2 regions of the Cupriavidus sp. FW306-01-F10A genome follow, and region 2 is predicted to be linked to the other one. Evidence: predicted binding sites of a transcription regulator. Region 2 holds the regulator's gene; the other holds the start of a gene.
What was found. Region 2 encodes FliA, which starts transcription of late flagellar genes. Its sites were predicted from a motif close to CTAAAGTTTNNNNNNNNNNNGCCGNTA; they were not measured.

Region 1 (5,003 bases), on a different contig from region 2:
CGCCACGTCGTGCTGCTGCTGGCTCGGCACCGTGCCGCTCACGTCGACCGTGCCCTGCCTGGTCTTCACATGGATGCCGGTGGACTTGAGGTCCTTGGTCGTGAGCAGCTTGGTCTTGATCCTGGCGGTGATGGCACCGTCCTCGACGGCCCGCTTGGCCTTGTCGGCGCTCATGTCCGGGGCGGCGCCCCGGTCAGGGTCGGCACGGCCGGGCATGCCCGGCGCGGAATTGACGGGTGCCACAGGGGTATCGTCGGCCGCAACCAGGATCAGGCCGCTCTTGTCGAGCGCCAGGGTGTTGCCGGCCACCGCCAGCGCTGCAGCAACACAGGCCATCCGCACGGCGCGCGCGGGGATTCGGGAAAAACGCATGGCTGCCTCCTGTTTCGGGTCACCAGCGCATCCGTTGCCGGCCTTGCCTGGCACGCGGAACCACTGGTAAGGCATATTTCAGCAAGCTCCATACCTGCCAGCCAGGCCGCACCAGGCGTCCGCGACCGTATCCAGGGTGTGTAAATCGGGCCGCCCGTTGTAAAAGCGCCCGCCGCGTGATGTGCTGCATCCCCCGCTACAGGCCATTGCTGGCGGCACCCCGGTCCTTCCATGCTTGGCATGGCGATTGCGAAACAGGGGATGCGGCAGTTCGCCGCGTCAAGGAGCTAGCAATGGGACAGCAGCAACAGCCGGGTCAATCGCAGTCGGGCCAGAAGCCGCAGGAACAGAAGCAGCAGGAACAATCTGGCCAGCGCGGCAGCCAGCAGCAGCCGGGACAACAACAAGGCGGCGGTCAGATGGGTAACCAGGACCGCAAGCAGGACCAACAACAGCAGCAGGATCGCGGCAGCTCGCAACCGGGCCAGCAAAGCGGCCAACGCAGCGGCCAGCAAAGCGGCCAGGGCGGGCAACAGGGTGGCCAGCAAGGCGGACAACGCCAGCCGTAAGTAAGCCGCACCAGCCACGACAACAGGCAGCTTTCCGGGTATGTGCGGCAGCAACATGCGGTGCGGCCGCAGGGGCATACGCCGGAGATTGACAGGCCGGGACTCCCGCAAGGGGGCTCCGGCCCTTTTTGCGGCAAGAGCAGCGGCTTGACCCCGCGCACATCGCCCCGCATCCCGTGTATGCTGGCCCTGACTTCCCGATTCAGGCACCGGCCTTGTCCAGCTTTACCGACCCCGCCGCCGGCCGCTCTGCGCAGCCACGACGCGGCCCGCTGAACCATCTCTCCACCAGGCTGCGCGAGCGCGCCGGCGCGCACGTGCGCGCGCTGACCCGCAGCAATTCCGGCCTGACCCTCGACTACGACAACCCGCCGGGCGATCCCGGCCTGTTCGGGCCCGACGCGGTCTGCTGGCGCGTGCATGCCGACTTTCCGGCAATGCTCGCGGGCGGCGTCAGTGCGCTGCTGCTGCAGACGCTGCATCCGCTGGCGCTGGCCGGGGTCTGGGACCACTCCAGCTTTCGCACCGACATGCAGGGGCGCCTGGGGCGCACCGCGCAGTTCATCGCCGGCACCACCTACGGCAGCCGTGCCGATGCCATGGCGCTGATCGGGCGCGTACGGCGCATCCATGCCGGCGTGGTCGGCGTGGCCCCGGACGGGCGGCACTATGCCGCCTCCGACCCGGCGTTGCTGACGTGGGTGCACGTGGCCGAGGTCTCGAGCTTCCTGGCTGGCTACCTGCGCTATGTCGGACCACTGAGCGGCACCGAGCAGGATCGCTACTACGACGAGGTTGCGCGCATCGCCCAGATGCTGGGCGCAGCCGACGTGCCGTGCTCGCGCGCCGAAGTCACGGCCTACCTGGAGGCCATGCGGCCTGCGCTGCTGGCCAGCGAACGCACCAGCGAAGTAGTGCGGCTGGTGCGGAAGATGCCGGTGGCCAACCCGCTGCTGCAGCCGGCGGTGCGGATCATGGCCGACGCGGGCATCGCACTGCTGCCGCCGTGGGCACGGCAACAGCTCGGCCTGGACGGCCCTTCGATACGGCGCCCGGCAGCACTCGCGGGCATGCATGTGCTGGCACCGGCGCTGCGCTGGGTGCTGGGCGCCGGCCTGGCAGCGCGCGCACGGCGGCGCGTGGCCCGCGGCACCGCCACGACGGTCGGCTGAGGGCCGCGCCGACTATCGGCGTTCAGCGGACACTTCTTGAAGGGAAATGAGAATTAGTGGCAAAAACCCTCGCATTTCGGAGGATTGCACGGCGCGAAAGTGGCGTTTAATCGCCTTGGGCATTCCGAACGGCCGGTCGGATTTACCAGCCGCACCAGCCACAGCGCCACAGAGCGCGATTCAAACGACGCAGGCAAAAAAAGAAGCCTACGCGCGGGGTGCTCGTAGGCTTTCCAGGACTGCTCGAGCTGAAAGGCTCTTGCCAAGAATATAAACGCGCTTACATGAGGTGTAAATCCTGTTTCTATCAGGGGATTCCCTCATGACGATATGAGATTGTTTGCGCACTTTTGGCGGTTTTAGCCCTGACGCTACATCAGGGCATTTTTCGCATGGGCTGGCAATTTCCTCGCGGGCCGGCCCAGACCGGCGCCTGCCGGCCCAACGCTCTAACCGCAGTATGCGGCAGCGCACAATCTGTTACAATATCGCAGCTTCGAGAGCAACAACTTTTATAGAGCAAAGCCTCTATTCCAGGAACGGCGTGCGGTTCGTCAACGCTTGAAAAAACTTTGCTACTCTCGGCGCTGAAGTACTCCCCTTCTCTTCTGGCAGCGCCAACCGCCGGCATCAGCGCCGTTACCGAGAGCGGATGTTTCTCTTGCCGCCCTGGCCACGCTGCACCTCAAGCCGCCGGCCAACGGACTGTTATCAGCCGCCAGAACCCTAGCGGGCTCTTCCGGAGTCGTTGTGAAGAAGAAGGAAACCCGGCCCAAGTCACGCAGCCGGAAACAACTGCAACACCAACAATTTGCGGCATACAGCACCAGCCAGGCCCCGGTGATCGTCCACCTGTCCACCGGCGCCCGGCTGCAGGGCCTCGTCCTGGCGTCAGACGACTACGTGGTGCTGCTTGGCCGGCAGCCGGACGACATCCGGCCCACGGTGGTCTACAAGCGGGCGATCTGCCTGGTCACGCTGGCCAATGCGCCGGACGCGCCGGCGGTGGCGCCGGATTTGGCTCCAGAGCCGGACTTCCTGCCGATCTACATCCCTCGCACCAGCAAGCGCCGCTAGGCCAACGCCCGCCCCACGCGCCTTCCTGCCCTGCCGCGCGGGGCCTCAGCCCGCCCTGCCGGCACCCCGCGAAACTATCGCGGAGATCACTCTAAACCTTTGCCTTGCCCGGTCGATAACCCAAGCAACGGAGGCACTCTACGCCCTGCAAAGCAGGCCGCCAACGTTACGGCACTAGCCGGAATGCCCAAAACTTTGCATATAGGAGTCGTACCATGGCGCAAGTCATTAACACCAATTCGTTGTCTCTGATGACTCAGAACAACCTGAATACGTCGCAATCGTCGCTGAACACGGCGATCCAGCGCCTGTCGTCGGGCCTGCGCATCAACAGCGCCAAGGACGATGCTGCCGGCCAGGCCATCGCCAACCGCTTCACCTCCAACATCCGCGGCCTGACGCAAGCCCAGCGTAATGCCAACGATGGCATCTCGCTGGCGCAAACGACGGAAGGCGCGCTGACCGAAGTTAACAACAACCTGCAACGCATCCGTGAACTGAGCGTGCAGGCCGCCACGGGCTCGAACTCGGCTTCCGACCTGAAGTCGATCCAGGACGAAATCAAGCAGCGCCTGGACGAAATCGACCGCACTTCGGCCCAGACCGACTTCAACGGTGTGAAGGTGCTGTCCGGCAACGCCAAGCCGCTGACCGTGCAAGTGGGCGCCAATGACGGCGAAACGATCACCATCAACCTGAAGGAAATCAGCTCGAAGACCCTGGGCCTGTCTGGCTTCTCGGTGGCACGTTCGCAGCCGAAGGTCGGCGACGCCGTGACGGAAGTGGGTGCGTCCGGCGCATTGCAAAACGTCAACATGAGTGCCGTGGAAACCGGCCTCGGCGTCGCGGCTGGCTCGACGAGCCTGCACCGTGTATTGGATTCGAACGGTAACGCTACCGCCCAATACGTCGCCAAGTCCGGCGATGACATGTACGCCGTGAACGTTGCCGACGCAACTGGCGCCGTAACGCTGACCAAGACGGCCAACACGATCACGTACCAGGACGGCTCGCTGCAGGCTGCCGCCGCCGCGTACAACATCAAGGTGGCAGCCGATGCCAACGGTGCCGCCGTTGGCTACATCACCATCCAAGGCCACAACTTCGAGACGAACAGCCTGACCAACACCACCGCCACGCTGACGGACGTTGACGGCGCAGGCACCGACGGTATCGCCATCGTTCTGGGCACTACCACCGAGTACAAGGGCACGGCTTCGAACAACCCGAAGGCTCTGCTGGACTCCGCCCTGAAGATCGTGGACGACCTGCGCAGCTCGCTGGGTGCCGTGCAGAACCGTTTTGACTCGGTGATCTCGAACCTGGGCACGACCATCACCAACCTGTCGTCCTCGCGCTCGCGCATCCAAGACGCAGACTACGCCACGGAAGTGTCGAACATGACCCGCGGCAACATCCTGCAACAGGCTGGTACCTCGGTGCTGGCGCAAGCCAACCAGACCACGCAAGGCGTGCTGTCGCTGCTGCGTTAATCGCGCCGCAACCCTCCGCAGAAAGCCGGGCCACTTCGGCCCGGCTTTTTGCCGGAGTGCTAAGCAAGCGGACCACCACTTGCTTAGCACTTCCCCGTGTCGACTACGACGACTGACGAGACCCGACCATGGCCATACCCTCCGCTGCTTCCGCAGTCTCCTCTGCTCAGCCTCGCACCTTCGCGGGCACGGCGCCGCAGGCACCAGTCCGCAACGCCGCTGGTACTGCGAGCGCGGCTGGCGGCTTCCCGGCCAACAGCGTGGAAACCCTGCCGGAAGACATGTCGGCAGCGGTCCGCGAACTGAGCGATGCGTTACGC
Region 2 (5,003 bases):
GCGATGTCGCAGCAGGTGCGCGAAGCGGTCTGCCGCGACGTGACCCGCCAGTGCGAGCAGTACGTGCTGGCCTGCGCCGCCACGCTGCAAGTGGCCGTGCCCGGCCGCCGCACGCCGCAGCCGATGCAGCACACGCTGTGGCTCGCCGACCGCGACGGCATGCCGCTGGCCGCCACTGTGACCCCGACCGGCCGTGCCGGCCAGCCGTTGGGCGAGGCCGAGACCGATGCCGCCAGCCTGCGCGCCGCCATGAGCGCCGCGCGCAAGGTGGTCAACCTGATCGATGCCGTGCCGACCGCCGCCACGCTGGCGCGCTGGCAGCAGGCCGGCGAGCGCTGGGTGGCCGGCGCGCGCAAGACCGCGCGCGTGGTCAGCGCCGGCGCCGCCTGGAAGCTCGATGCGCTGGCCGACACGCTGACCTTCCACGCCGTGGGCGAGGACACCGTGCGCGAGCGTGAAGCCGTGCGCTGGCTGGCCAGCGCCGAAGTGCGCGTGCCGGACAGCCCGGCGCGTGGCAAGGGCACGCCCGAAGGCGGCATCGATGCCTGCCTGGTGGTGGCACGCCTGGCCGACCGCGCCACCGGCGAACTGCTGGATACCCGCTACCTGCTGTGCGATCCGGCGCTGGCGCAGGACGCCGCACAGGTAGCGCGCTGGGCCTTGTGGACCGACGCAGCCGATGCGCGCCTGCGCACGCTGCGCCACGCCATCGACCACTTCGCCCAGGACGCCGAAAACGGCCACGCCGCCGGCGCCGCGCTGGCCGCGTTGCAGCTGGGCCTGTCCGTGCTGCGCCTGGAACACGCGCCGACCGCGGCCGCGCCCGCCTTCCTCGCGCGCCTGGCTGGCCGCACCGTGCGCCAGGGCGTGCCGGTGCCGGGCACGGTGCTCAATGAAGGCATGGGCCGCATGCTGGCATTGCTCGACGTGCTGGAAAACTATCCGGGCCGCGGCAGCGCCGTGTCCGCTGAAACGATGGAGGTGCTGCAGTGAGCGCCCTCGCCATGGACCAGGCCGAGAGCCTGCGCCGGATGCTGGCGCCGCGCACGACGCGCCGCATCGCCGTGGTCGCCAGCGAACGCGGTGCCGGCGCCACCACCGTGGCGCTGGGCTTGTCGCACGCGCTGGCCATGCAGGGCGAACGCGTGCTGCTGGTCGACGAAGACGCCGCCGCGGCGCGCGCCACGCGGCTGTCCGGCGCCAGGCCCGCCGGCACCCTGGCCGATGTCAGCGCAGGCCGACTGCCGCTGGACGCTGCGGCAGGCACCGGTCCCGGTGGCGTGCTGTCGGTGCTGCCGGCTGGCCGGCCTGTGCCGGGCAGCGCCTTGCCGGCTGCTGCTGCGAGCGGTTTCCGCAGCGTGCTGGTGGATGCCTGCGTCGATGCCGACGGCGCGCTGTCGGCGCTAGCGGGCAGCGCACACAATGTGCTGATCGTGATGCGGCCTGAGCTGGCGTCGATCACCGCCGCCTATGCCTGCATCAAGCGCCTGCACCACTTGTATGCCTGGCGCCAGTTCCACCTGATCGTCAACATGGCGGCGAGCGAGGCTACGGTGCAGGCGATCCTGCGCAACCTGGCGCGCACGGCCAGCCAGTACCTGGGCGTCGAGGCGCTGTGCGCGGGCTGGCTGCCGTCGGACCCGCTGGTGGCGCGCGGCGTGCAACTGGGGCGCTGCGTGGTCGAGGCGTTTCCGGCGGCGCCGGCCACCACCGCGCTGCGCCGCACCGCCGGCAGCATCGGCGCCTGGCCGCTGCGCGCGGACACGTCCGCCCCCGCGCCCGCAGCCGCAATGGCCTGAGCCTGCCAGCCATGCCATCCAACCGAACCAGACCCTGAGCCAGCCCCCGCCGCACGTTGCGGCGGTCCAGCAATCCAGCATTCACGAGAATTGCACCATGTACACGATCCAGGGAAAGCTCGAACAGGCCGATGTGGTCAAGGCGCATGCACAGCTGGTGCGCCGCATCGCCCTGCAACTGGCCGCCAGGCTGCCTGCCAGCGTGCAGATCGACGACCTGATCCAGGCCGGCATGATCGGCCTGCTGGATGCCGCCAAGCGTTATGAAGACACCCACGGCGCGCGCTTCGAAACCTATGCCAGCCAGCGTATCCGCGGCGCCATGCTTGACGAGGTGCGCGCCAACGACTGGCAGTCGCGCAGCCTGCGCCAGTTCACCCGGCGCATCGAGCGCACGCAGCGCGGGCTGGAGCAGAAGCTCGGGCGCGCACCGGTCGACTCCGAAGTGGCCGAGGCCATGGAGATGGCGCTGGACGAATACCAGTTGCTGCTCAATGAGGTCTATGGCTGCCAGCTGCTGCACTACGAGGATTTCGAGCGCTCCGGCGAAGAAGACTTCCTGGACCGGCACCTTGGCGGCAGCGATGACGGCAACCCGCTGACCGTGCTGATGGAAAGCGGCATGCGCGAGGCACTGGTGCGCGCCATCGAACGCCTGCCCGAGCGCGAAAAGCTGGTGCTGTCGCTGTGCTATGACCAGGAACTGAACCTGCGCGAAATCGGCGCGGTGCTCGATGTGACCGAGTCGCGCGTGTGCCAGATCCGCGGCCAGGCGATCACGCGGCTGCGCAACCAGTTGCGCGGCTTGCTGTGATGCAGGCGCTGGGCCGCGCCGCGCGCGGCGCTTGCTGGCTGCTGGCTGCCGTATCGGCCTGCGCCTGGGCCGCCATTGAGGGCGGCACCCGCCATGCCTGGACCGGATCGGTCAACGGGCCGGCACTCCACTGCCGCGGACAGCGCGCGGTGTCGCCGCCGATCCTGCCCACCGGCGTCTTGCCGCAGTCAGAAGGGGTCATCACCTCGGTGCGCTGGCGCTACAGCTTCGCCAAGACCCCACCGCTGGAACTGCAAGCCTATCTCTGCAATGCCCAGCGCTGCGTGCTGCTGCCGCAGGCGGAAGGGAAGACCGATGCGTTCTTCGGGGATGATGCCACCAAGGGCTTTGTATTTGCGTTCCGGGTGCCGGGGCAGGGGAGCCTGGTGCCGGTGCTTCAGGGGCGGAGTAATGAGGTGGTGGTGGGGTTTCGGTAGGAGTGAATGTTCCGTTCTTTCGTCACTTCTGAATAAGTGACGAAAGAACGGAACATCTGGCGATCCCCTCAACCCGCCGCCAGACTCACCCCACCCACCCCAGCCGCCGCCTTCCCATCCTTCCCATACAACCCCGCATCCCCGCCACTATGCTGGCGCAGCGCCTGGATGGCTTCACGGGTGAAGTCGAGATGGGCGTCCACAACCGCCCCGTTGAGCGCATTGGCGTCACGCGCGGTGCAGGCCGCAAAGATCAGCCCGCGCCAGGCATCGGCCACGGCCGGGTCGACCTGGCGGCCGAGCAGCTGGCCTTCGGGGCCGGCGCGCAGGCCCAGCGCGCCCATCTGGGCTTCGCGGGCCTTGAGTTGGCGGGACAGGGCCTGGCCCAGTTCAACCTTGCGCGTCAGCAGTCCGCTCAGGGACTGGAAGTCGCCCCGCTTGAGGGCGTCGCGCTCTTCGGCGAGGAGTTGGCCGAAGGCCTGGATGCCTTCGGTTTCGCGCTGCAGGGACTGGATCAGGCTCTGGTTCATTTGGGCTATCGGGGTTCAGCCTGGCCAAGCTCGCGCAGGGTCGCGAGCAGGCCGTCGGCAATCTTGCCCGGGTCGATCCTGATCCGGCCCTCGGCGATGGCCTGGCGGATCTCTTCGACCTTGGCGGTGTCGATATCGTCGTCCGCGGGCTGCGTCAGGCGGGCGCTGATGTCGCGCACCTGGGCGGCCAGCGGGCTGACGCTCAGGCCGGCGGACGGCGCCGCGGCGCTGGCCGGCGCGGCCTGGGGCCGGGCGGCGGCGGCGTCCGCAGGGGCGTCGGCGGGCCGGGACGAGGCGGTGTGGTTGATCTTCACGGGGCGTTCCTTGCTGGTTTCCTATGGCATTACGGTCGCGCCGGCGAATTCTTTAGGGCGCTCGCCCCGATTTCGCCGCGCGGCGGTTTCGGCGGCATTTTCGCATGCCGCCCGCCACGGGTTTCCAGTCTTTTGGCCACGATCAAGGCACTTTCGGGGGGTTACTGCAGCACCACGGTGTCACCGCTGCGCACCAGCCCGTTGACCACCTGGCCGCTGCGCAGGCGCACCTGCACGGTGTTGCCGGTGGCGGCGTCGGCCAGCACCTTGCCTTCGCTGGTGATCTGGAAGGCATCGCCTTCCACGGCCACGGTGACGGTCTGGCCCTGGCGCACGGCGATGGCCTTGCGCAGCAGGTCGGCGCGTATCGGTGAGCCGGCGGCAATACGGTTGGCGGTGAGCGCGCCGGCAAGCTGCGCCGGGTCGGTGATCACCGCGCGCGGCAGCGTGCCCAGGTCGCCCTGGCGGACTTCGATATCGGCCTGGCCGACCGGCTCGCCCGGGCCCAGCGCGCGCGCGGCGACGTAGTAATCGGTCAGCACCGCCACGCGCGCCTGCATGTAGCGCACCCACGGCCGCTCACCGCCGCAGCGCACGCCGACGGAGACGCGGCCCCACGGCGACGTGCCGGCGGGCAGGAACGGGTCGGGCGCAAGGCAATCCGGCGCGCGCCCACCCGAAGGCGGTGCCACCTGCACGCTGACCTTGCCCGGCAGGCCGGCGGTCTGCTGCAGCAGGAAGCGTTCCACGGCAACGCGCGCGGGGTCTTCGGCAAAGGGGCTGGCAGCGGGATTGCCTGCATGAGCGGCCTGCTGCTGCCCGTGCGCGGCCGGCGCCTGCATGGCGACGGGCATGACCTGCGCGGGCGCGGCACCGGCGGCGGCCGGGCCAAGCAGGCAGGCCGCCAGCAGGGCTTGCGCCAGGCTGCGGGCGTTGCGGCGATTCTGTTTCATCTGGACTTCCCGGCAAGGACGGCACGGCATGCACGGCATGCCTGGCGCCCGGCCCCGTGACTGGCTGCGCGCCCCGTCTACATCTGTCATCGGGGTCCCATTGTAGGCAGCCCCTCGCGCGAGGGCGGGCCGAAATGCATGGATTTCCCGTCCTTA

Region 1: AC3WLF_RS28020 (FliC/FljB family flagellin) is a predicted target of FliA. The motif match lies at 3,282-3,308, and genes of this name have one in related genera.

The regions. Positions count from the first base shown of each region.
Region 1 covers NZ_JBYSYA010000029.1:51,189-56,191, forward strand. The annotation lists gene AC3WLF_RS28000 (BON domain-containing protein) at 1-372, opposite strand, end outside; gene AC3WLF_RS28005 (hypothetical protein) at 660-998, opposite strand; gene AC3WLF_RS28010 (oxygenase MpaB family protein) at 1,157-2,113, shown strand; gene AC3WLF_RS28015 (RNA chaperone Hfq) at 2,864-3,190, shown strand; gene AC3WLF_RS28020 (FliC/FljB family flagellin) at 3,406-4,683, shown strand; gene AC3WLF_RS28025 (flagellar protein FlaG) at 4,812-5,003, shown strand, end outside.
Region 2 covers NZ_JBYSYA010000007.1:103,703-108,705, forward strand. The annotation lists gene flhF (flagellar biosynthesis GTPase FlhF) at 1-993, shown strand, start outside; gene AC3WLF_RS12580 (MinD/ParA family ATP-binding protein) at 1,005-1,799, shown strand; gene AC3WLF_RS12585 (RNA polymerase sigma factor FliA) at 1,897-2,613, shown strand; gene AC3WLF_RS12590 (flagellar protein FlhE) at 2,613-3,050, shown strand; gene AC3WLF_RS12595 (flagellar protein FlgN) at 3,119-3,580, opposite strand; gene flgM (flagellar biosynthesis anti-sigma factor FlgM) at 3,586-3,894, opposite strand; gene flgA (flagellar basal body P-ring formation chaperone FlgA) at 4,056-4,847, opposite strand.